4 regions of the Citrobacter farmeri genome follow, and region 4 is predicted to be linked to each of the others. Evidence: predicted binding sites of a transcription regulator. Region 4 holds the regulator's gene; each other region holds the start of a gene.

Region 1 (5,408 bases), 1.4 Mb from region 4:
ACAGACTGACCGAACACTGGCCGGAACAGCACTTATTGCGGATGGTCAGCGGCGGCGTAAAACCTCAGTGAGGATCGCACTGCGGATCCTCACTGCATACAAACGTTACTCCGCTTTCGCGTCGCCGTTTTTCATTTCGCCCATCGCTTTCAGTTTCTTGGAAATGTCGCGACGTTCTTTGGAGATCTCTGCATTTTTGATGATGTAGTCATCAACGCGATCTTCATAGTCGCTCTTCATGCTGGCGATGATGCCCTGAATAGCTTCAACGCTCATACCCGGTTTGATGTAATCACTCAGGTTGTCCAGCAGCAGAACACGTTTCTGGTTGTCACGGATCTTTTTCTCAACGTCCTGGATTTCACGCTGCAGTTTGTTTTTACGACGGAACAGACGGACAAATTCCAGCACGTCCTGGAAAGATGGCTTGGTAGTTTCCATTTTTACACCCCTGATAATGTGAGAGTCGGATTCGTTTAAACGATAGGGCTAACATTACTTTTCGCAGCCACAAATGACAATGGCTTCATTCTGGTTTCCATCATACCCTTATTCCTTGCTGAATCGAAGCAGCAGGGGCAGTATTCCCCCTTACCTGTTTTTTATTTGCGCAGTGCTCGGCAGATAAGATGCGACAGCAGCTCCAGTTGACGGGCCGTTTCCAGGCTTAGCCAGACGTAACCATGAATCGGTATTTCGGCCACATTGTGCTCATCATGTTGACGTATCAGCGTGCGCAGTTCGTTAACGGTCTCATTTAGTTTTTCACTGTTCGCGAGAATCGGTTGCGGATTACCTTCAAACAACGCATGAGCAATCGTCAGTAACGCCTGCTGGGTCATTTGCTGCGTTTCCCGCAGCGTATGGGCGTTGAGCATGACGAAATGGCTCTCACGGGTCGCCCACAGGGCATTGATCTGCAATTCAAGCATGCAAACCAGATTACGGTTGACGGTCTGAATGGCTTCAAAAATGGATTTCTGGATGCGCGTTTCTTTGCTTGCAGGAGTTATCAGTCCGCGCATTTTTACCACGTCAGCCAGGAGCTGTTGCAGATGTTTATCCAGCCGGGGACGTTCTAACAGATTAGGCGATAGCGCAGCCTGATACACACGGTTATAGGCCGTTACGCAGTGTGCCAGTTGGATGCGCCAGTGGATGAAGGCGCGCTGCGGCCAGATTCCAGTGAACAGCATGGCGAGGAGCGACCCGAGAATAACATCCCCGCCGCGCCAGAGCGCGGTCTCCATGTCGCCTGCGGGTGCGCCCACCACTACGGCTAAGGTTATGCCAATTAAAAGCGCCTGATACGGTTTTTTTCCTAGTGCGAGCCATCCGCAGAGGTACATCGCCGCCGCACACCAGAGCAGCATCAACGGCAATGAAAAAAGCTCCAGACGCAGCGCCACCAGACCCAGTACCGACCCGAGGATCGTGCCGCCAATCCGCTCATACGCGCGGGGAACCACGTTTCCCCAGAACGAGATTGGCCCCATGATCACCACCAGCGTAATCAAGGGCCATGTTCCTTCCGGAATGTTAAATAAACGAACGAGCAGAAAGGTCAAAATGAAGGCCAGCGCGATGCGAATACCATGCACGATGCGGTAATGGCGATACAGGCGTATTTCAAATGGGCTCAGTGACTTGTCGGCACGCACTCAGGCACTCCGTCAGGCAAGAATAAAAAAAAGATTGTACCTGTTTTTACGCGCAGAAGATTGTCACGGCGGACAGGACATCACGCTAAGCGTAGTCGCTCAGCGCCGGTCCGCCTGGTTTTATGCTTACTTCGTGGTAGGTTGCACCGATATATACATCTCAATATCCCAGTAACCGTCTTCGCAACCGTTGTTCAGATAGACTTCAAAGCAGGGTTTGCACGTCATTTCATACGTTTGATCCTGCATCAGGCTATTAAATAACTGATGCCATGGCGTCGCAAAGTCACCATTATCAACGCGCGCAACCGCCGTGGCGTAGTAACCGCCGTCGATTTCGCTGAGCGTCACGCCTTCACTGTTTTCCGGTATAACAAAATCGGCGGGCACAGAAACAACCGTACTACAGCGCAGTTTTTCGGCGGGCACTTCATCCGGATTGTCGAAGTAAACGGCGATCCATTCCTGCGCGACAACCTGCTTGCCATCCACCCACACCATCAGTTGGTCAAAGCCCTGTTTCACCTTCTGATCCCACGGCCCCACCAGGTGGAAACCTGCAACGGTGCGTTTATCAACATTTCTGATCTCGTAGTTCATGTTGCCTCCATTATTACACTGTATTTATATACAGTGTAACGAAGACTAAACAGCCATCACAAGCACTTTGTGGTTATTATGTGAGCGGAGCCGAACTCCTGCCAGTTTGTTGTCAGTACGACTCAGACTTTATGGTGAAAGTAGTCGCTCAGGCGGGAGAAAACGCCCCCCTTCCCAACGGCTTCCAGTGTCACCAGAGGCCAGTGAGCAACCAGTTTGTCACGGTCGTAGAGTTCAATTTCGCCGACCCGTTGATGCGCGGCGAGCGGTGCTTCCAGTTCCTTCTTATCGAGGATGTACTTCGCTTTGATGTTCGGGATTTCTGCCTTCGGCAGCGCCATCCAGAAATCGTGCTCGGTGCCCAACGCGATGTTCTCTTTATCGCCGTACCAGATGCGCTCCGTTCCAACCTGCTTACCGCTGCGCAGGATCTGCACCGTGTCGAAATGTTGTTGCCCCCAGTGCAGCAGTTTGCGCGCCTGCTCCTCACGCCCTTTCGGGCTATTCGCCCCCATCACTACGGCAATCAGTCGCCGCTGGCCATCCACCGCTGAGGCAATCAGGTTGAAGCCCGCGCCCGAAGTGTGCCCGGTTTTCAGCCCATCGACGTTCATGGTTTTGTCCCACAGCAGCCCGTTACGGTTCTGTTGTGTAATACCGTTCCAGGTGAGGCTTTTCTCACTGTACATATGATAGAACTCAGGCTCGCCATGAATGATAGCCCGGGACAACACCGCCAGATCGTAAGCCGAGCTGTGCTGACCGGGGGCATCCAGTCCGTGAACCGTCTCAAAATGGGTATCCTGCAAATTAAGCTTCTTAACGTAATTATTCATCATGGCGACAAACTGCGGCTGCCCACCGGCGATATAGTCAGCCAGCGCAACGCAGGCGTCGTTACCGGAATCAACAATCAGTCCACGGCTTAAATCGCGCACGGATACCCGATCACCTTCTTTGAGGAACATCAACGAGGATCCAACAAAGACCGGATTGTCCTTCGCCCACGCGTCGCGTCCCACCGTGACTATGTCATCCGGCGTAATGCGCTGGCTGTCAATGGCGCGGTCGACCACATAGCCGGTCATCAGTTTGGTCAGGCTGGCAGGATTGCGCTGCTGATGTTCATTACCCGCCGTGAGAATTTGCCCCGTGGTGTAATCCATAAGCACCCACGAACCGGCCTCGATGCTGGGCGGAGGGGGAGCAAAATTGGCCGAAGTAGCGGCAAACGCAGAAGAGAGATTCATCACAAGTAAAGAAGCGGCAATAAACTGACGGGGTTTCAACAGCATGTCCTCAGGTGTTCCAAAATAGCCGTCCTTTTTACGGAAAACTGGCGAAACAAACAGGGATTAATTGCAAGAAAATGTGACTTATCGCAGAGTTTTCTCTCTTGAGTCCCTCTGAGCGCGTTCCCGATCGCGAGTTTCTTCATGTCTTCGCGGCGAGTCCGGCTGATTACCGCGTCGAACTTTGGTACTCTGTGCAGTTCAGGCAGTGCGCAACCAGATGTCACGGAATCCACTTATTTATGAATGACGGCAAGCAGCAACCCACCTTTCTTTTTCACGATTACGAAACCTTTGGCGTTCACCCGGCGCTCGACAGACCTGCGCAATTTGCCGCCCTGCGTACCGATAGCGAATTCAATGTCATCGGCGAGCCAGAGGTGTTTTACTGCAAACCTGCGGATGACTACTTGCCTCAGCCTGGCGCCGTAATGGTCACCGGGATCACCCCTCAGGAAGCGCGGGAGAAAGGTGACAATGAAGCGGAGTTTGCCGCGCGGATCCACGCGCTGTTTACGGTGCCGAAAACCTGCATTATTGGCTACAACAACGTGCGTTTCGACGACGAGGTCACACGTAACGTGCTGTACCGCAACTTCTACGATCCCTACGCCTGGAGCTGGCAGCATGATAATTCACGCTGGGATCTGCTGGACGTTATGCGCGCCTGCTACGCCCTGCGCCCGGAAGGCATCAACTGGCCGGAAAACGACGACGGGCTTCCCAGTTTTCGCCTGGAGCATCTGACGAAAGCGAATGGTATTGAACACAGCAACGCGCACGATGCGATGGCGGACGTCTATGCCACCATTGCCATGGCGCAACTGGTGAAGTCACGTCAGCCGCGTCTGTTTGAGTATCTCTATACGCACCGCAACAAGCACAAGCTTGCCGCGCTGATTGATGTGCCGCAAATGAAGCCGCTGGTGCATGTTTCTGGCATGTTTGGCGCATGGCGCGGCAACACCAGCTGGGTTGCGCCGCTGGCCTGGCATCCGGATAACCGTAATGCAGTGATTATGGTTGATCTGGCCGGTGATATTTCGCCATTGCTGGAACTGGACAGCGACACCCTGCGCGAACGTCTGTACACCGCCAAAGCCGATCTGGGCGATAACGCCGCCGTGCCGCTGAAGCTGGTACACATCAATAAATGCCCGGTGCTGGCGCAGGCTAACACGCTGCGTCCCGAAGATGCCGATCGTCTGGGGATTAATCGTCAGCACTGTCTCGATAATCTGAAAATACTGCGTGAAAATCCGCAGGTGCGTGACAACGTGGTCGCTGTCTTTGCGCAAGCGGAACCTTTCACGCCGTCTGACAACGTGGATGCCCAGCTCTATAACGGCTTCTTCAGCGATGCTGACCGGGCGGCGATGAAGATTGTGCTGGAAACTGACCCGCAGAACCTGCCGGCGCTGGATATCACCTTTGTCGACCCGCGGATTGAGAAACTGTTGTTCAACTACCGGGCGCGTAACTTCCCCGGTACGCTGGATGAGGCAGAACAGCAGCGCTGGCTGGAACACCGTCGCCAGGTCTTTACGCCGGAATATTTACAGCGCTACGCCGATGAGTTGCAGGTGTTGTATCAGGAATATGCGGATGATAAAGAGAAGCAGGCACTGCTGAAGGCGCTGTGGCAGTACGCGGAGGAGATCGTCTGAGATTCGCCCTCCGCATCGCGGCGGAGGGCCTGCTATCACGCTTTCTGTACGGTGATGCTCCAGGCGGCATCGCCAACCTGCTGAAAATCCGTAATCGCATGCCCCTCTTCCGCCGCCCACTGAGGGATCGCTTCGGTTGCCTGGGTGCAATCAAATTCAATTACCAGTTGATCACCGCTCGCCATCTC
Region 2 (5,408 bases), 2.3 Mb from region 4:
GCGGGAAAAAGCGTGCTGATGAATACAGGCGGGACGCTGTTGAATATTTTCTGGCTGATCTTCTTCGGCTGGTGGCTGTGCCTGATGCACATTGCCACAGGTATCGCGCTGTGCATCACGATCATTGGTATTCCGGTTGGCATTGCGAACTTTAAAATTGCCGCGATTGCACTCTGGCCGGTGGGACGTCGCGTCGTCTCCGTGGAAGTCGCGCGTGCGGCACGTGAAGCGAACGCCCGCCGTCGTTTTGAATAACCAGGACGCTAAGCCAGTATGTTAAGTCCCTTGCTTCGCCGCTATACCTGGAACAGCACCTGGTTGTATTACGTGCGTATTTTTATCGCCCTCTGCGGAACAACTGCCCTGCCCTGGTGGCTGGGCGATGTCAAACTGACCATCCCCCTGACGCTGGGGATGGTGGCGGCGGCGTTAACCGATCTGGACGATCGGCTCGCGGGCCGTCTGCGTAACCTGATCATCACGCTCATCTGCTTTTTTATCGCCTCCGCCTCGGTCGAGCTACTTTTCCCGTACCCGTGGCTGTTCGCCATCGGATTGACGCTCTCTACCAGCGGTTTTATCCTGCTCGGCGGTTTAGGGCAGCGTTATGCGACGATTGCTTTTGGCGCGCTGCTGATCGCGATTTACACCATGCTTGGCGCATCGTTGTACGCCCAGTGGTATCAGCAACCGCTTCTGCTGCTGGCAGGCGCTATCTGGTACAACGGGCTGACGCTTACCGGTCATCTTCTCTTCCCGATTCGTCCATTGCAGGACAATCTGGCACGCAGCTACGAACAACTGGCGCACTATCTGGAGCTGAAATCGCGTCTTTTTGACCCGGATATTGAAGACGAAAGCCAGGCACCGCTTTATGATTTAGCGCTGGCCAACGGCCAACTGATGGCGACGCTGAATCAGACGAAGGTGTCCCTGCTGACTCGCCTGCGCGGCGACCGGGGGCAGCGCGGCACGCGACGAACTCTGCATTATTACTTTGTGGCGCAGGATATTCATGAACGTGCCAGTTCCTCACATATTCAATACCAGACGCTGCGCGACCATTTTCGTCACAGCGACGTCATGTTCCGCTTTCAACGACTGATGTCGATGCAGGGACAGGCCTGCCTGCAACTGTCGCGCTCTATTTTGCTTCGCGTCCCCTATCAGCACGATCCACATTTCGAGCGCGCCTTTACGCATCTCGATGCCACGCTTGAACGGATGCGGACAAACGGCGCCCCCGCCGATCTGCTGAAAACGCTGGGATTTTTGCTGGCTAATTTGCGCGCTATCGATGCACAACTGGCAACAATTGAATCGGAACAGGCACAGGCCATGCCGCGCAACGAGTCGGAGAATCAGCTTGCCGATGACAGTCCGCACGGATTTAGCGATATCTGGCTGCGACTGAGCCGAAACTTCACCCCGGAATCTGCTCTGTTTCGCCATGCAGTCAGGATGTCTCTGGTTCTGTGCGTCGGCTATGCCATCATTCAGATAACCGGGATGCATCACGGGTACTGGATCCTGCTGACCAGTCTGTTTGTTTGCCAGCCAAACTACAACGCCACGCGGCACCGTCTGGCGCTGAGGATCATCGGGACACTGGTCGGGGTTGCGATTGGTATCCCGATTTTGTGGTTCGTTCCGTCACTGGAGGGGCAGCTCATTTTGCTGGTGATCACCGGCGTGCTGTTCTTTGCCTTTCGCAACGTCCAGTATGCCCACGCCACCATGTTTATTACGCTGCTGGTCCTGCTGTGCTTCAACTTGCTCGGCGAAGGATTTGAAGTTGCCCTTCCCCGGGTGATTGATACGCTCATCGGCTGCGCCATTGCCTGGGCGGCGGTAAGCTTTATCTGGCCTGACTGGCGTTTCCGTAATCTCCCGCGAATGATGGAAAGAGCGACCGACGCCAACTGTCGCTATCTGGACGCTATCCTGGAACAGTATCATCAGGGACGCGACAATCGACTGGCGTATCGGATTGCTCGACGCGATGCTCATAACCGCGATGCGGAACTGGCCTCCGTGGTGTCAAACATGTCCAGCGAGCCCGATGTAACCCCGCAGACGCGTGAGGCAGCGTTCCGTTTGCTCTGCCTCAACCATACCTTCACCAGTTATATTTCCGCATTAGGCGCGCATCGCGAACAACTCACCAACCCGGACGTCCTGGCATTACTGGACGATGCGGTCTGTTATGTCGATGATGCGCTACATCATCTCCCGGCCGACGAAGAGCGGGTGCAACAAGCATTGGCCGAACTGAAACAGCGCATCCAGCACCTTGAGCCGCGCCCGGACAGCAAAGAGCCACTGGTGATTCAGCAAGTTGGGCTACTGGTGGCCCTGCTGCCGGAAATGGGCCGACTACAGCGGCAAATCACTCAATCTTCTCCACAGACACCAGCGCCGGCGAAAGCGACTTAACCCACAGAGCAAGCTCCTGGCGACGTATCGCCGGGAGCGCCGCTTCATGAATGCCATAAATGGCCCCTTCAAGATTAAAAAGCACCTTGTCAGTGATGGATTTATTCATCTGTCGAAGTCGCAACCAGCACATTTTAGCCCCCAGCATACGCAGAGTGGCGACGTCGTAGATCCCCGCGTCATTCAGCAAACTCTCCAGATGAAAGGTCATATTGGGGAGATCCTTAAGACGCTGCTGAGAACAGCGAGTCAACTTCTCCTGTAACGCGGCATCCAGCGAAAACTTCGATAACTGGATCAACTGTTGTTGGTCGCGCCAAAGACTTTCATCAACCTGATAATAGTTGAGCATGACCGGACGCCCGCGTTTAAGAAATGTCAGCCATACTGGAGAATGCTGCACACAATACTGTACGCTTTGCTCACAGGCACGCAGATAAAGCTCACCATTCGCGACCATCGCAAAGACGGTATTCTTGATAGTCAGACTGTAGCTGCCGAACAGTGAACGGAAATGGATCGTCCCCAGAGAAGATAAATATTCCTGTGATTTATAGATCCTGTCATAGGAGTGTACTTTCATAAAATTCCCTGTTAAATCATAAACTAAAAGAATGATTTGTCGTCACGGATCCGTTACTGACGAAAATAGGCAACTTATTCTCACGGGGCAAGTTGTATTTCGTTTTTACCGCTACCATGAATAAAAAATGCGAGTCTGTTTCCGAAAATAAGGTTGATCTTTCACGACATCAGGGTTACTGTACATCCATACAGTAACTCACAGGGCTGGATTGATTATGTACACTTCAGGCTACGCAAATCGTTCTCCGTCATTTTCTTCCACATCGAACACGTTGGCGCGCGTCTCTTCTGAGAAAGTGTCCACTGGGCTTATCAGCGAAGTGGTCTACCGCGAAGACCAGCCCATGATGACGCAGTTACTGCTGTTACCGCTTCTTCAGCAGTTAGGTCAGCAATCGCGCTGGCAGCTCTGGCTGACGCCACAGCAAAAGCTGAGCCGTGAGTGGGTTCAGTCTGCTGGCCTGCCGCTGACCAAAGTGATGCAAATTAACCAATTGTCCCCCTGTCATACGCTGGAATCGATGATTCGTGCATTACGCACGGGCAATTACAGCGTGGTAATTGGCTGGCTGGCAGAAGAGTTAACAGAAGAAGAACATGCTGAATTGGTCAAGGCTGCGGATGAGGGAAATGCCATGGGATTTATCATGCGCCCTGTGAATGCACACACTCATGCCACGAGACAGCAAACCGGGCTAAAAATTCACTCAAATTTGTATCATTGAGTGAAATTAGGATTTATCCTGGAATTTTTTTTCCACCCAGGACCTTCGCATTGAGGACTAACGCATTTTTTCTGTGAACGCTTGGCAGACGCGGTTCCAGCGAAATCGGTGGGAAAATTTTGATGCACAAAATGTTAAATATTATGTATACAAGCTTTTTTTTTTCATATGCCTGACAGAGTTCACACTTGTAAGTTTTCAACTACGTTGTAGACTTTACATCGCCAGGGGTGCTCGGCATAAGCCGCAGATATCGGTAGAGTAACTATTGAGCAAGTCCCCCGGTGATGGATTTAACCGTGTTATCTCGTTGGAGATATTCATGGCGTATTTTGGATGATAACGAGGCGCAAAAAATGAAAAAGACAGCTATCGCGATTGCAGTGGCACTGGCTGGTTTCGCTACCGTAGCGCAGGCCGCTCCGAAAGATAACACCTGGTACACTGGTGCTAAACTGGGCTGGTCCCAGTACCATGACACTGGTTTCATCAACAACAACGGTCCGACCCACGAAAACCAACTGGGTGCTGGCGCGTTCGGTGGTTACCAGGTTAACCCGTATGTTGGCTTTGAAATGGGTTACGACTGGTTAGGTCGTATGCCGTACAAAGGTGACAACATCAACGGTGCTTACAAAGCTCAGGGCGTTCAGCTGACCGCTAAACTGGGTTACCCAATCACTGACGATCTGGACATCTACACTCGTCTGGGTGGTATGGTATGGCGTGCAGACACCAAGTCTAACGTACCGGGTGGCGCATCTACCAAAGATCACGACACTGGCGTATCCCCAGTATTCGCAGGTGGTGTTGAGTACGCAATTACTCCTGAAATCGCTACCCGTCTGGAATACCAGTGGACCAACAACATCGGTGACGCTAACACCATCGGTACTCGTCCGGACAACGGTCTGCTGAGCGTAGGTGTTTCTTACCGTTTCGGTCAGCAGGAACAAGCTGCTCCGATCGTAGCTCCGGCTCCGGCTCCGGCTCCAGAAGTACAGACCAAACACTTCACTCTGAAGTCTGACGTTCTGTTCAACTTCAACAAAGCGACTCTGAAACCAGAAGGCCAGCAGGCTCTGGATCAGATGTACAGCCAGCTGAGCAACCTGGATCCGAAAGACGGTTCCGTAGTGGTTCTGGGCTTCACTGACCGCATCGGTTCTGACGCTTACAACCAGGGTCTGTCTGAGAAACGTGCTCAGTCTGTTGTTGATTACCTGATCTCTAAAGGTATCCCGGCTGACAAAATCTCCGCACGTGGTATGGGCGAATCCAACCCGGTTACTGGCAACACCTGTGACAACGTGAAAGCTCGCGCTGCACTGATCGACTGCCTGGCCCCGGATCGTCGCGTTGAGATCGAAGTTAAAGGTGTCAAAGACGTTGTAACTCAGCCGCAGGCTTAAGTTTCCGTCTAATAAAAAACCCCGCAGAGCGGGGTTTTTTTTCGTCTGTTATCTGCACAATGGAATGGTTGTAACGTCGCGGATTACTCTTTGCCCAACAACGCCTGCAGGTCTTGCTTCAACGACGACATCTTGTTGGCATACTTCTCTTTATTTTCCGCATCTTCAATCAACTGGACCACGGTCTCTGATAACGTTTTGCCACGCCGCTGCGCCAGCCCTGCCAGTCGCTGCCAAACGATAAATTCCA
Region 3 (5,408 bases), 290 kb from region 4:
CAAAAGCCAGTGATCATCAGGCGATGTACATCCCCACCGTTACGGGACGCCCAACTGGCGACGTGATCCAGATCGGCCAGTACCTGAGAGTCCGGCACTTTTGCCACCAGACCGCTGAGCAGGGTGGGAATATCGGCGAAATCATTCGGATCGCCCTCGCGGAAATAGAGTTCCGGCGCGATAGCCAGATACCCCTCCAGTGCCAGACGACGGCAGATGTCCCGGATATGTTCATGCACACCAAAGATTTCCTGCACTACAATGACCACAGGCAGTGGGCCATCGTTTTTTTTCGGGCGCGCGTGATACGCCGGCATATCGTCACCCTGGGAAGGGATTGAGGTAATACCCGCGACAATGGTGTCGTCCGGAGTATGAACTGAGGTAGAGGCAATAGGGGATGCTGCAGGTGCAAAACCGGTTTGTGGTGTTGATGTCATGGTATTCTCCGTACCCTTAGAAAAATAGCGCACTATTAACTATAGACAGCCTTTAACCATTCACACTGCCTCAAACGGTTCGCTTTTTGTTCGAAGAAAGCGAAAATCGGACTGTTAATGTGATTTGAGTCACTTTTTACAGGTAAGTCTATGCAACTTAATTGCATCATGGTGATGAGAATCACGAAAATATCTTAAGTCCTTCGGTAAAGTGTCTTTTTGCTTCTTCTGACAAAAACCGAATCACAGAGGAGTTTTATATGTCCAGGTCTGACGTTTTTCATCTCGGCCTCACCAAGAACGATTTACAAGGGGCTACGCTGGCTATCGTCCCTGGCGATCCGGAACGTGTGGAAAAGATCGCCGCGCTGATGGAGAAGCCGGTTAAGCTGGCATCTCACCGTGAATTCACCACCTGGCGTGCGGAACTGGACGGTAAAGCCATCATTGTTTGCTCGACCGGTATCGGCGGCCCGTCTACTTCTATTGCGGTGGAGGAACTGGCTCAGTTGGGCATTCGTACCTTCCTGCGTATTGGCACCACCGGTGCCATTCAGCCGCACATCAATGTCGGCGATGTTCTGGTCACCACGGCGTCCGTTCGTCTGGATGGCGCGAGCCTGCACTTTGCGCCGATGGAGTACCCGGCAGTCGCTGACTTTGAATGCACCACCGCTCTGGTTGAAGCGGCAAAATCCATCGGAGCCACTACTCACGTGGGCGTGACCGCCTCTTCTGACACCTTCTACCCGGGCCAGGAACGCTATGACACCTTCTCTGGTCGCGTGGTGCGTCGTTTCAAAGGTTCTATGGAAGAGTGGCAGTCAATGGGCGTGATGAACTACGAAATGGAGTCCGCCACGCTGCTGACCATGTGTGCAAGCCAGGGCCTGCGTGCCGGGATGGTTGCGGGCGTGATCGTCAACCGTACTCAGCAAGAGATCCCGAATGCTGAGACGATGAAACAAACCGAAAGCCACGCGGTGAAAATCGTGGTGGAAGCGGCGCGTCGTCTGATTTAATTCTCTTCCCCTCCATAAAAGGCCGACGCGTTCGGCCTTTTGCTTTTACGCGATTATTTGCGTAGCGCCTCGCAGGAAAGTTCTTTAAAACTGGACGTTTATACAGCACAATTCTATTTTGTGCGGGTGATGTATGGCGTCGGGAGGCATTTTGGATATCTCAATCATCATTTATGCGGTTATTGCACTGGTGGGCATTGCGCTTGGCTGGCTGTTGGCCAGCTATCAGCATGCGCAGCAGAAAGCCGAGCAATTCGCTGAACGTGAAGAGATGGTTGCGGCATTAAGCGCAGCAAAACAACAGATTGCCCAAAGCGAGCACTGGCGCGATGAGTGTGAGTTACTTAATAACGAATTACGTAGCCTGCGCAGTATTAATACTTCGCTGGAAGCGGATCTGCGTGAAGTCACCACGCGCATGGAAGCAACTCAGCAACATGCAGAAGATAAAATCCGCCAGATGATCAACAGCGAGCAGCGTCTGAGCGAACAGTTTGAAAACCTGGCGAACCGAATCTTTGAACAGAGCAATCGCCGGGTTGATGAGCAAAACCGGCAGAGCCTGAATGGTCTGCTGACGCCGTTGCGTGAACAACTGGACGGCTTCCGTCGCCAGGTCCAGGATAGCTTTGGTCAGGAAGCGCGCGAGCGTCACACCCTGGCGCATGAAATCCGTAATCTCCAACAGCTTAATGCACAAATGGCCCAGGAAGCGGTCAACCTGACGCGTGCGCTGAAAGGCGATAACAAAACGCAGGGGAACTGGGGCGAAGTTGTGCTCACCCGCGTGCTGGAGGCGTCCGGATTGCGTGAAGGATACGAGTACGAAACGCAGGTCAGTATTGAAAATGACGTCCGCTCTCGTATGCAGCCCGACGTGATCGTGCGCTTGCCGCAGGGCAAAGATGTGGTGATTGACGCCAAGATGACGCTGGTGGCCTATGAGCGCTATTTTAATGCACAAGATGATTACACCCGCGAAAACGCGCTCCAGGAGCACATTGCCTCGGTGCGTAATCACATTCGTCTGCTCGGGCGGAAGGATTACCAGCAACTTCCGGGACTGCGTACTCTGGATTACGTGCTGATGTTTATCCCGGTGGAGCCGGCTTTTCTGTTGGCGCTCGACCGACAGCCAGAACTGATTACCGAGGCGCTTAAAAATAATATTATGCTGGTTAGCCCAACGACGTTACTGGTGGCATTGCGAACCATTGCGAATTTGTGGCGCTACGAACATCAAAGTCGTAATGCGCAGCAGATTGCGGACCGTGCGAGCAAGCTCTATGACAAAATGCGCCTCTTCGTCGATGATATGTCCGCCATCGGGCAGAGTCTGGATAAAGCTCAGGATAATTATCGTCAGGCGATGAAAAAGCTCTCGTCAGGACGTGGCAACGTGCTGGCGCAGGCCGAAGCGTTTCGCAGTTTAGGGGTAGAAATTAAGCGCGAGATTAATCCTGAACTGGCAGAACAGGCCACCACACAGGATGAAGAGTATCGGTTGCGATCGGTACCCGAAGAGCAGGAAGACACGTCTTATTCTGATGACGACGGGATAAAGCAGCAATCGAATTAGTCCATCCGGGATAGCCTGGACGGGCAGAAGGGTAGGGCAATGAGCCCCAATCTGTTACACTTCTCGAACAATTTTTAGATGAGCAGGCACTGAGATGGTGGATAATTCACAAGAAACGACGCACTTTGGTTTTCAGACTGTCGCTAAAGAACATAAAGCGGACATGGTGGCCCACGTTTTTCATTCAGTGGCATCAAAATATGATGTCATGAATGATTTAATGTCTTTTGGCATTCATCGTTTGTGGAAACGCTTCACCATCGACTGTAGCGGCGTCCGCCGTGGTCAGACAGTGCTGGATTTAGCCGGGGGGACCGGCGATCTGACGGCCAAATTCTCTCGCCTGGTCGGAGAGACCGGCAAGGTGATTCTGGCGGATATCAATGACTCAATGCTCAAAATGGGTCGCGAGAAGCTGCGCAATATCGGCGTGATTGGTAACGTGGAATACGTCCAGGCCAATGCGGAAGCGCTGCCGTTCCCGGACAATACTTTTGACTGTATTACCATTTCCTTCGGTTTGCGTAACGTCACGGACAAAGACAAAGCCCTGCGCTCTATGTTCCGCGTCCTGAAGCCGGGCGGTCGTCTGCTGGTGCTGGAATTTTCTAAACCGATTATCGAGCCGCTGAGCAAAGCGTACGACGCCTACTCTTTCCATATCCTGCCGCGTATCGGTTCTATGGTCGCCAATGATGCCGACAGCTATCGCTATCTGGCGGAATCCATCCGCATGCATCCCGATCAGGACACATTGAAAGCGATGATGCAGGACGCCGGGTTCGAGAGCGTCGACTATTACAACCTGACAGCGGGTGTGGTTGCGCTGCATCGCGGCTATAAGTTCTGACAGGAGAACGGGGATGCCTTTTAAACCCTTAGTGACTGCGGGAATGGAAAGTCTGCTTAATTCATTCCTGTACCGTTCGCCGGCGTTGAAAACGGCGCGAGCGCGTCTGCTGGGAAAAGTGCTGCGTGTGGAGCTAAAAGGCTTTTCGACATCATTAATTCTGCTGTTCAGCGAGCGTCAGGTTGACGTGTTGGGCGAGTGGGCTGGCGAGGCCGACTGTACGGTAATCACCCATGCCAGCGTGTTGCCAAAATTACGCGACCGCCAGCAACTGACCGCGTTAATTCGCAGTGGCGAACTGGAAGTGCAGGGTGATATTCAGGTTGTGCAAAATTTCGTTGCCCTTGCAGACCTGGCGGAATTTGATCCTGCTGAACTGCTGGCACCCTATACCGGCGACATCGCAGCAGAAGGGATCAGCAAAGCCCTTCGTGGCGGGGCCAAATTTCTCCGTCACGGGATCCAACGTCAGCAACGCTATGTTGCTGAAGCCATTACGGAAGAGTGGCGAATGGCACCCGGACCGCTTGAGGTTGCCTGGTTTGCGGAGGAAACGGCAGCCGTGGAGCGCGCTGTCGATACGCTGACCCGGCGGCTGGAAAAACTGGAGGCTAAATGACGCCAGGTGAAGTACGGCGCCTATATTTCATCATTCGCACTTTCTTAAGTTACGGACTTGATGAGCTCATCCCCAAAATGCGGATCACGCTGCCGCTGCGGTTATGGCGTTATTGCCTGTTCTGGATGCCGAACCGGCATAAAGAAAAATTGCTGGGAGAGAGACTGAGACTGGCTCTGCAGGAGTTAGGGCCAGTGTGGATCAAGTTTGGCCAAATGCTCTCGACCCGACGCGATCTCTTCCCTCCGCATATTGCCGATCAGTTGGCGTTGTTACAGGACAAAGTCGCTCCCTTCGATGGTAAGCTGGCAAAAGCGCAGATCGAACAAGCCATGGGCGGACTCCCTGTTGAAGCCTGGTTTGATGAATTTGATATTCAACCGCTGGCGTCGGCGTCAGTGGCTCAGGTCCACACGGCCAGACTGAAATCGAACGGCAAAGAGGTCGTCATCAAAGTCATTCGTCCTGACATTTTGCCGGTTATCAAAGCGGATCTGAGACTTATCTATCGCCTTGCTCGCTGGGTGCCGCGTTTACTGCCGGATGGTCGTCGCCTGCGCCCGACGGAAGTGGTGCGGGAATATGAAAAGACACTGATTGATGAGCTGAATCTGCTGCGCGAATCGGCCAATGCCATCCAACTGCGGCGAAACTTTGAAGACAGCCCAATGCTCTACATCCCGGAAGTTTATTCTGACTACTGCAGTGAGAATATGATGGTGATGGAACGCATTTACGGTATCCCGGTTTCTGATGTGGTGACGCTGGAGAAAAACGGTACCAACATGAAGTTGCTCGCGGAGCGCGGCGTGCAGGTATTCTTCACTCAGGTCTTTCGCGACAGTTTCTTTCACGCGGATATGCATCCCGGTAACATCTTTGTCAGCTATGAACACCC
Region 4 (5,408 bases):
CAGGTCCTCGGGATCCACCGCCAGAATGCTGGAAGGCACGGCTTCAACACCGCGCAGCGTGTCGATGTCGCCCTGATCAATAGACGAACTCACGCGGGCACGGGCATTGGCTTTCGCCACAAAGGCCACAGCCAACACATCATTCGGAATGCTGACCGCAAGCCCAGCCCCAGCTTTCGCACTGGCCGTTTTCCCTTTCAGGGATTCAAGTTGGTCAGCCAGATCGCCTGCGGCATTTGACACCTGCCGGTAGCCTGTACTGCCGGGAACAAAGAGATCGAGGGGATTAATATTGTCCAGAGTGCGACGATAGTTATTTACGTCGTCGGTAACATCATCAATCTTATCGCGCAGATTATCCTTGTCGGAAATCTGCCCACCGATAGCCGGGAAGATCACCGTAATGTCATCATCCGGCTGTGACTTCGCCAACAATGCCGGGTTGATGAGTACGCCGCTGCCATAATTTGCCGACGCGACGCCCGTGCCGCCCATCGCGTCATTACGCGCTTCAGTCCAGGAATTTGCGGCACTCGCGGTTTGAGACGCCAACAGCGAGCCCGTCATCGCCACCACCAAAAGATTCAAATTTTTATTCACAGTAAGCCCATTTTATTCGCAGGTGAAAATCGTCTCTGTCAGTATCAACCAGACAGAGTTGGAGCATTGCTGTGATTAACAAGGAAAAAGTCGCCTGTTTTGCCCCTGTCCTTTTATCGCCGGGGCGTTTATTTTTGTGATAAGCCTCAATATATATAGAAGAGTTTGTAAATCAGGGAAAGATTAGCGAGCGATTTATCGCTCCGGCCTGGAACTCGGCGTTTCTCCCATAACATGATAAAGTGAGGGTTTTCTTACTCCACGCGATCCGAGGTGCCCAATGGAAAAGACCACAACGCAAGAGTTGCTGGCGCAAGCTGAAAAATTGTGCGCGCAACGCAATGTGCGCCTGACCCCACAGCGCCTCGAAGTGCTGCGGCTGATGAGCCTGCAGGAAGGTGCGATTAGCGCTTACGATCTGCTGGACCTGCTGCGTGAATCCGAACCGCAGGCCAAGCCGCCAACGGTCTATCGCGCACTCGATTTTCTGCTTGAACAAGGGTTTGTGCATAAGGTCGAATCCACCAACAGCTATGTGTTGTGCTACCTGTTCGATCAGCCAACCCATACTTCCGCGATGTTTATCTGCGACCGCTGCGGTGCAGTGAAAGAAGAGTGTGCGGAAGGCGTGGAAGACATTATGCATACGCTGGCGGCGAAGATGGGATTTGCTCTGCGCCACAATGTCATTGAAGCACACGGATTATGTTCAGCCTGCGTGGAAGTAGAAGCCTGTCGTCACCCTGGCGAGTGCCAGCACGATCATTCGATTCAGGTTAAAAAGAAACCTCGTTAAAGGCGAGGGCGGCATGCTATGCCGCCCGAAGCAAACAGAGGGGGGTACATCCTTGTACTCACGGGTAAGAGGGGGGATTACCAGCGATAGTCGTTGCGTTTTTCCCAGCTATCGACCTCTTTCTCCGCCTGATCTTTCGCGTAACCATAGCGTTCCTGAATTTTACCTACCAGTTGATCACGCTTACCTTCAATGACCGTCATATCGTCATCGGTCAGTTTGCCCCACTGCTCTTTCACCTTACCTTTAAACTGTTTCCAGTTACCGCCGACTTCGTCTTTATTCATCATAACGTCCTCTTTACCAGGCTGTGAATAGTGAGAGTAAACCGCCCAACTGCGTTCGTTTTCTGCTGGACGTGAGATTAAGTGTAGTCATAGATTCTGGGTTAAATTCACTATTCAGAATCTTTAACCATTACGAGGCAGCAAACCAGGTCCCGTTTCGCCAGTGACGTCGCCAAATCCAGGCTAATGACAACCCGCGCAGCGCCAGAAAAACCGCCAGCGCCAGCCATAAACCGTGATTACCCAACACGGGTAGCGCCAGCAGCGTCAGCGCAAACCCGGTAGCCGCCACCGCCATGCTGTTACGCATTTCAGCCGCCCGCGTTGCGCCGATAAACATGCCATCCAGCAGATAACACCAGACACCAACCAGAGGCAAAATCGCCTGCCAGACCAGGTAGCGATCGGCAAGTTGTTGGATTTGCGGTAGTGATGTCAGCAGCGCAACGATCGGTTCGCCCGCGAGTAAATAGACCAGTGAAAACAGCAGTGCGACGATGCCTGACTGACGGCACGCCGCACGCCAGACTTCCAGTAACTGACTGCCGTCGCGGGCGCCATAAGCCTGACCGGAATGCGCCTCCACGGCGTAGGCAAAGCCATCCAGCGCATAGGCCGTAAACGTCAGCAGCGTCATCAACACGGCGTTAACGGCGATGATATCGCTGCCCAGTCTGGCCCCCAGCACGGTGATCGCGCCAAAGCAGAGCTGCAGCAGCAGTGAACGCAGCATGATGTCGCGATTAAGCGCCAGAAGGCGGCGTACATTTCCCCGCCAGGCCTGTTTGAGCATGGCGCGGGAGACACCACGCAGGCGCAGTACTTTACGCACCATCAACAAACCGATCAGCAGCGTCGCATATTCCGCGATTACCGTCGCCAGCGCGGCCCCTTGCACGTTCATGTGCAGCCCCATCACCAGCCAAAGGTCGAGCACAATATTCAAAATATTGCCGACAATCAGCAGAATAACCGGTGCACGCGCGTACTGTACGCCCAGCAACCAGCCGAGCAGTACCAGATTCGCCAGCGACGCCGGAGCGCTCAGCCAGCGAATGGCCAGAAACCGTCTTGCCTGCTCCAGCACCGCTTCGCTACCACCCACGATGTGCAGCGCCAGATCGATAATCGGTGTGCGAAAGAGCGCAATCATAGCCCCAGCGCCCAACGCCAGGATCAGCGGTTGCACCAGAGCCCGTGCCAGCGCCTGAGGATTCTTCGCGCCGAACGCCTGCGCCGTCAGCCCGGTCGTGCTCATGCGTAAAAAGAGCAGGAGCATGAACAGAAAACTCGTTGCCGTCGCCCCCACTGCCACCCCGCCAAGATATACAGGGCTGTCCAGGTGACCAATGACCGCCGTATCCACCAGTCCCAGCAGAGGAACGGTGATATTGGAGAAAATCATAGGTAAGGCGAGACGCCAGAGCGCCTTGTCAGCAGAAGCAAAAAACGGCATGGAGCGAGCCTGAGAAGAGGTCATAACGAGAGTGGTGAGAGTGCCGGATAACGGCGTAAACGCCTTATCCGGCCTACAGGATTACTACAGCCATTCACCGTTACGGATGACGCCAACGGCCAATCCTTCGATGGTGAAATTCTGTTCGCGAAGGTCAACCAGGATAGGTTTAAATTCGCTGTTTTCAGGCAGTAACTCAACTTTATTGCCCTGTTTTTTCAAGCGTTTGACCGTCACTTCGTCGTCGATACGCGCCACAACCACCTGGCCGTTACGCACATCCTGGGTTTTGTGTACCGCCAACAGATCGCCATCCATAATACCGATATCTTTCATCGACATCCCGCTGACGCGCAGCAGGAAATCGGCATTCGGCTTAAACAGAGACGGGTCCACCTGATAATGGCCTTCGATGTGCTGCTGCGCCAACAGTGGTTCGCCCGCCGCGACACGACCGATAAGCGGTAACCCCTCTTCTTCTTCCTGCAGCAGTCGAATGCCGCGAGAAGCGCCGGAGACGATTTCAATTGCCCCTTTCCGCGCCAGCGCTTTCAGGTGTTCTTCAGCCGCGTTTGGGGAACGGAACCCCAAACGCTGTGCGATCTCCGCACGCGTCGGTGGCATACCTGTCTGGCTGATGTGATCCCGAATGAGATCAAACACCTCTTGTTGCCTGGCCGTTAACGCTTTCATTCCGCCCCCTGGGTGTATATACAGTTATGCTGTGAGTATATACAGCTAAAGGTGATTTTGGAACCACAAACTGCACATTCAACAGCAGATTTAACCTGTTATGGAATCAGGGTCGAAAAAACCTTAGCGAAAATGTGTCCACAGCAGGAGGCCCCAGGTGATCAGCGCCACAATGATAGAGAGCAGCACCGCCGCCGATCCCATATCTTTTGCACGACCAGAGAGTTCATGATAATCAGAGCCGATACGGTCCACCACGGCCTCAATGGCGCTGTTCAGAATTTCAACAATCATGACCAGCATAACGGAGCCGATCAATAGAACGCGCGTGATGGCATCCACATCCAGCCAGCAGGCGATAGCGACGGCCAGCAAAACCGCCACACTCTCCTGACGGAACGCGGCCTCGTTAATCCACGCGGCGCGAAAACCTTTCCAGGAATAGCCTGCAGCTTTGATAATTCGGGTGAATCCAGTGGTATTATTAGCCATTAAAAGAACCTTTTTGCATTATTGGCGTCAATGACATTGTCTAATTAACTCATGTGATTCGAGTTAGGGCACGCGGCGCGAAGTATGACGGGATACACCAGAAATTCACATGACTTTCTGATATCCTTGCAACGCAATTGCATTATTAACCAGAGGCTTTACATCGTTTATGTCCGGCTGGCCACGAATTTACTACAAAATCCTGAATTTACCATTAAGTGTACTGGTAAAAAGCAAGTCTATTCCGGCAGATCCTGCCCCGGAATTGGGACTCAATACCTCTCGTCCAATTATGTACGTTTTACCGTACAACTCCAAAGCGGACTTGCTGACGCTGCGCGCGCAATGTCTGGCGCACGATCTCCCCGACCCGTTAGTGCCGCTGGAGATCGATGGCACCCAGTTGCCACGCTATGTATTCATTCACGGCGGACCGCGGGTATTCACCTATTACACACCGAAAGAAGAGTCCATCAAGCTGTTCCATAACTATCTCGACCTGCATCGCAGCAATCCAGACCTGGATGTGCAAATGGTGCCAGTGTCGGTGATGTTTGGACGCTCGCCGGGCCGTGAGAAGGGTGAGGTTAACCCGCCACTGCGCATGCTTAACGGCATCCAGAAATTCTTTGCCGTCTCCTGGCTGGGGCGCGACAGCTTTGTCCGTTTCTCACCTTCCGTGTCCCTGCGCCGAATGGCCGATGAGCACGGCACGGATAAAATCATTGCGCAGAAACTGGCACGCGTGGCGCGTATGCACTTCGCCCGTCAGCGTCTTGCCGCTGTGGGACCGCGCCTGCCTGCACGTCAGGATCTCTTCAACAAACTGTTGGCGTCCAAAGCGATTGCCCGCGCGGTCGAAGATGAAGCGCGCAGCAAGAAAATCTCCCATGAAAAGGCACAGCAAAACGCGATTGCGCTGATGGAAGAGATCGCCGCCAACTTCTCATACGAAATGATTCGCCTGACCGACCGCATCCTGGGTTTCACCTGGAACCGGCTCTATCAGGGGATCAACGTTCATAACGCCGAGCGCGTTCGCCAACTGGCGCACGACGGGCACGAAATTGTCTATGTTCCCTGC

Evidence for each region. The regulator LexA, encoded in region 4, represses DNA repair genes until DNA is damaged. The targets are predictions, from matches to a motif close to TNCTGTATGTACATACAGNA.
Region 1: a site for LexA is predicted at 2,278-2,297, ahead of sbmC (DNA gyrase inhibitor SbmC). Genes of this name have one in related genera too.
Region 2: a site for LexA is predicted at 3,196-3,215, ahead of sulA (SOS-induced cell division inhibitor SulA). Genes of this name have one in related genera too.
Region 3: a site for LexA is predicted at 1,551-1,570, ahead of rmuC (DNA recombination protein RmuC). Genes of this name have one in related genera too.

What each region holds. Positions count from the first base shown of each region.
Region 1 covers NZ_CP077291.1:1,736,344-1,741,751, reverse strand. The annotation lists gene I6L53_RS08105 (GHMP family kinase ATP-binding protein) at 1-71, shown strand, start outside; gene I6L53_RS08100 (DUF496 family protein) at 106-441, opposite strand; gene I6L53_RS08095 (FUSC family protein) at 603-1,661, opposite strand; gene sbmC (DNA gyrase inhibitor SbmC) at 1,788-2,261, opposite strand; gene dacD (serine-type D-Ala-D-Ala carboxypeptidase DacD) at 2,384-3,556, opposite strand; gene sbcB (exodeoxyribonuclease I) at 3,796-5,220, shown strand; gene tsuB (thiosulfate utilization sulfurtransferase TsuB/YeeD) at 5,256-5,408, opposite strand, start outside.
Region 2 covers NZ_CP077291.1:2,915,851-2,921,258, forward strand. The annotation lists gene I6L53_RS13795 (YccF domain-containing protein) at 1-255, shown strand, start outside; gene yccS (YccS family putative transporter) at 274-2,436, shown strand; gene I6L53_RS13805 (TfoX/Sxy family DNA transformation protein) at 2,390-3,019, opposite strand; gene sulA (SOS-induced cell division inhibitor SulA) at 3,237-3,746, shown strand; gene ompA (porin OmpA) at 4,103-5,158, shown strand; gene matP (macrodomain Ter protein MatP) at 5,242-5,408, opposite strand, start outside.
Region 3 covers NZ_CP077291.1:47,747-53,154, forward strand. The annotation lists gene I6L53_RS00245 (dienelactone hydrolase family protein) at 1-440, opposite strand, end outside; gene udp (uridine phosphorylase) at 701-1,462, shown strand; gene rmuC (DNA recombination protein RmuC) at 1,614-3,041, shown strand; gene ubiE (bifunctional demethylmenaquinone methyltransferase/2-methoxy-6-polyprenyl-1,4-benzoquinol methylase UbiE) at 3,136-3,891, shown strand; gene ubiJ (ubiquinone biosynthesis protein UbiJ) at 3,905-4,510, shown strand; gene ubiB (ubiquinone biosynthesis regulatory protein kinase UbiB) at 4,507-5,408, shown strand, end outside.
Region 4 covers NZ_CP077291.1:336,207-341,614, reverse strand. The annotation lists gene I6L53_RS01560 (conjugal transfer protein TraF) at 1-567, opposite strand, end outside; gene zur (zinc uptake transcriptional repressor Zur) at 881-1,396, shown strand; gene I6L53_RS01550 (CsbD family protein) at 1,474-1,683, opposite strand; gene dinF (MATE family efflux transporter DinF) at 1,814-3,139, opposite strand; gene lexA (transcriptional repressor LexA) at 3,224-3,832, opposite strand; gene I6L53_RS01535 (diacylglycerol kinase) at 3,956-4,324, opposite strand; gene plsB (glycerol-3-phosphate 1-O-acyltransferase PlsB) at 4,494-5,408, shown strand, end outside.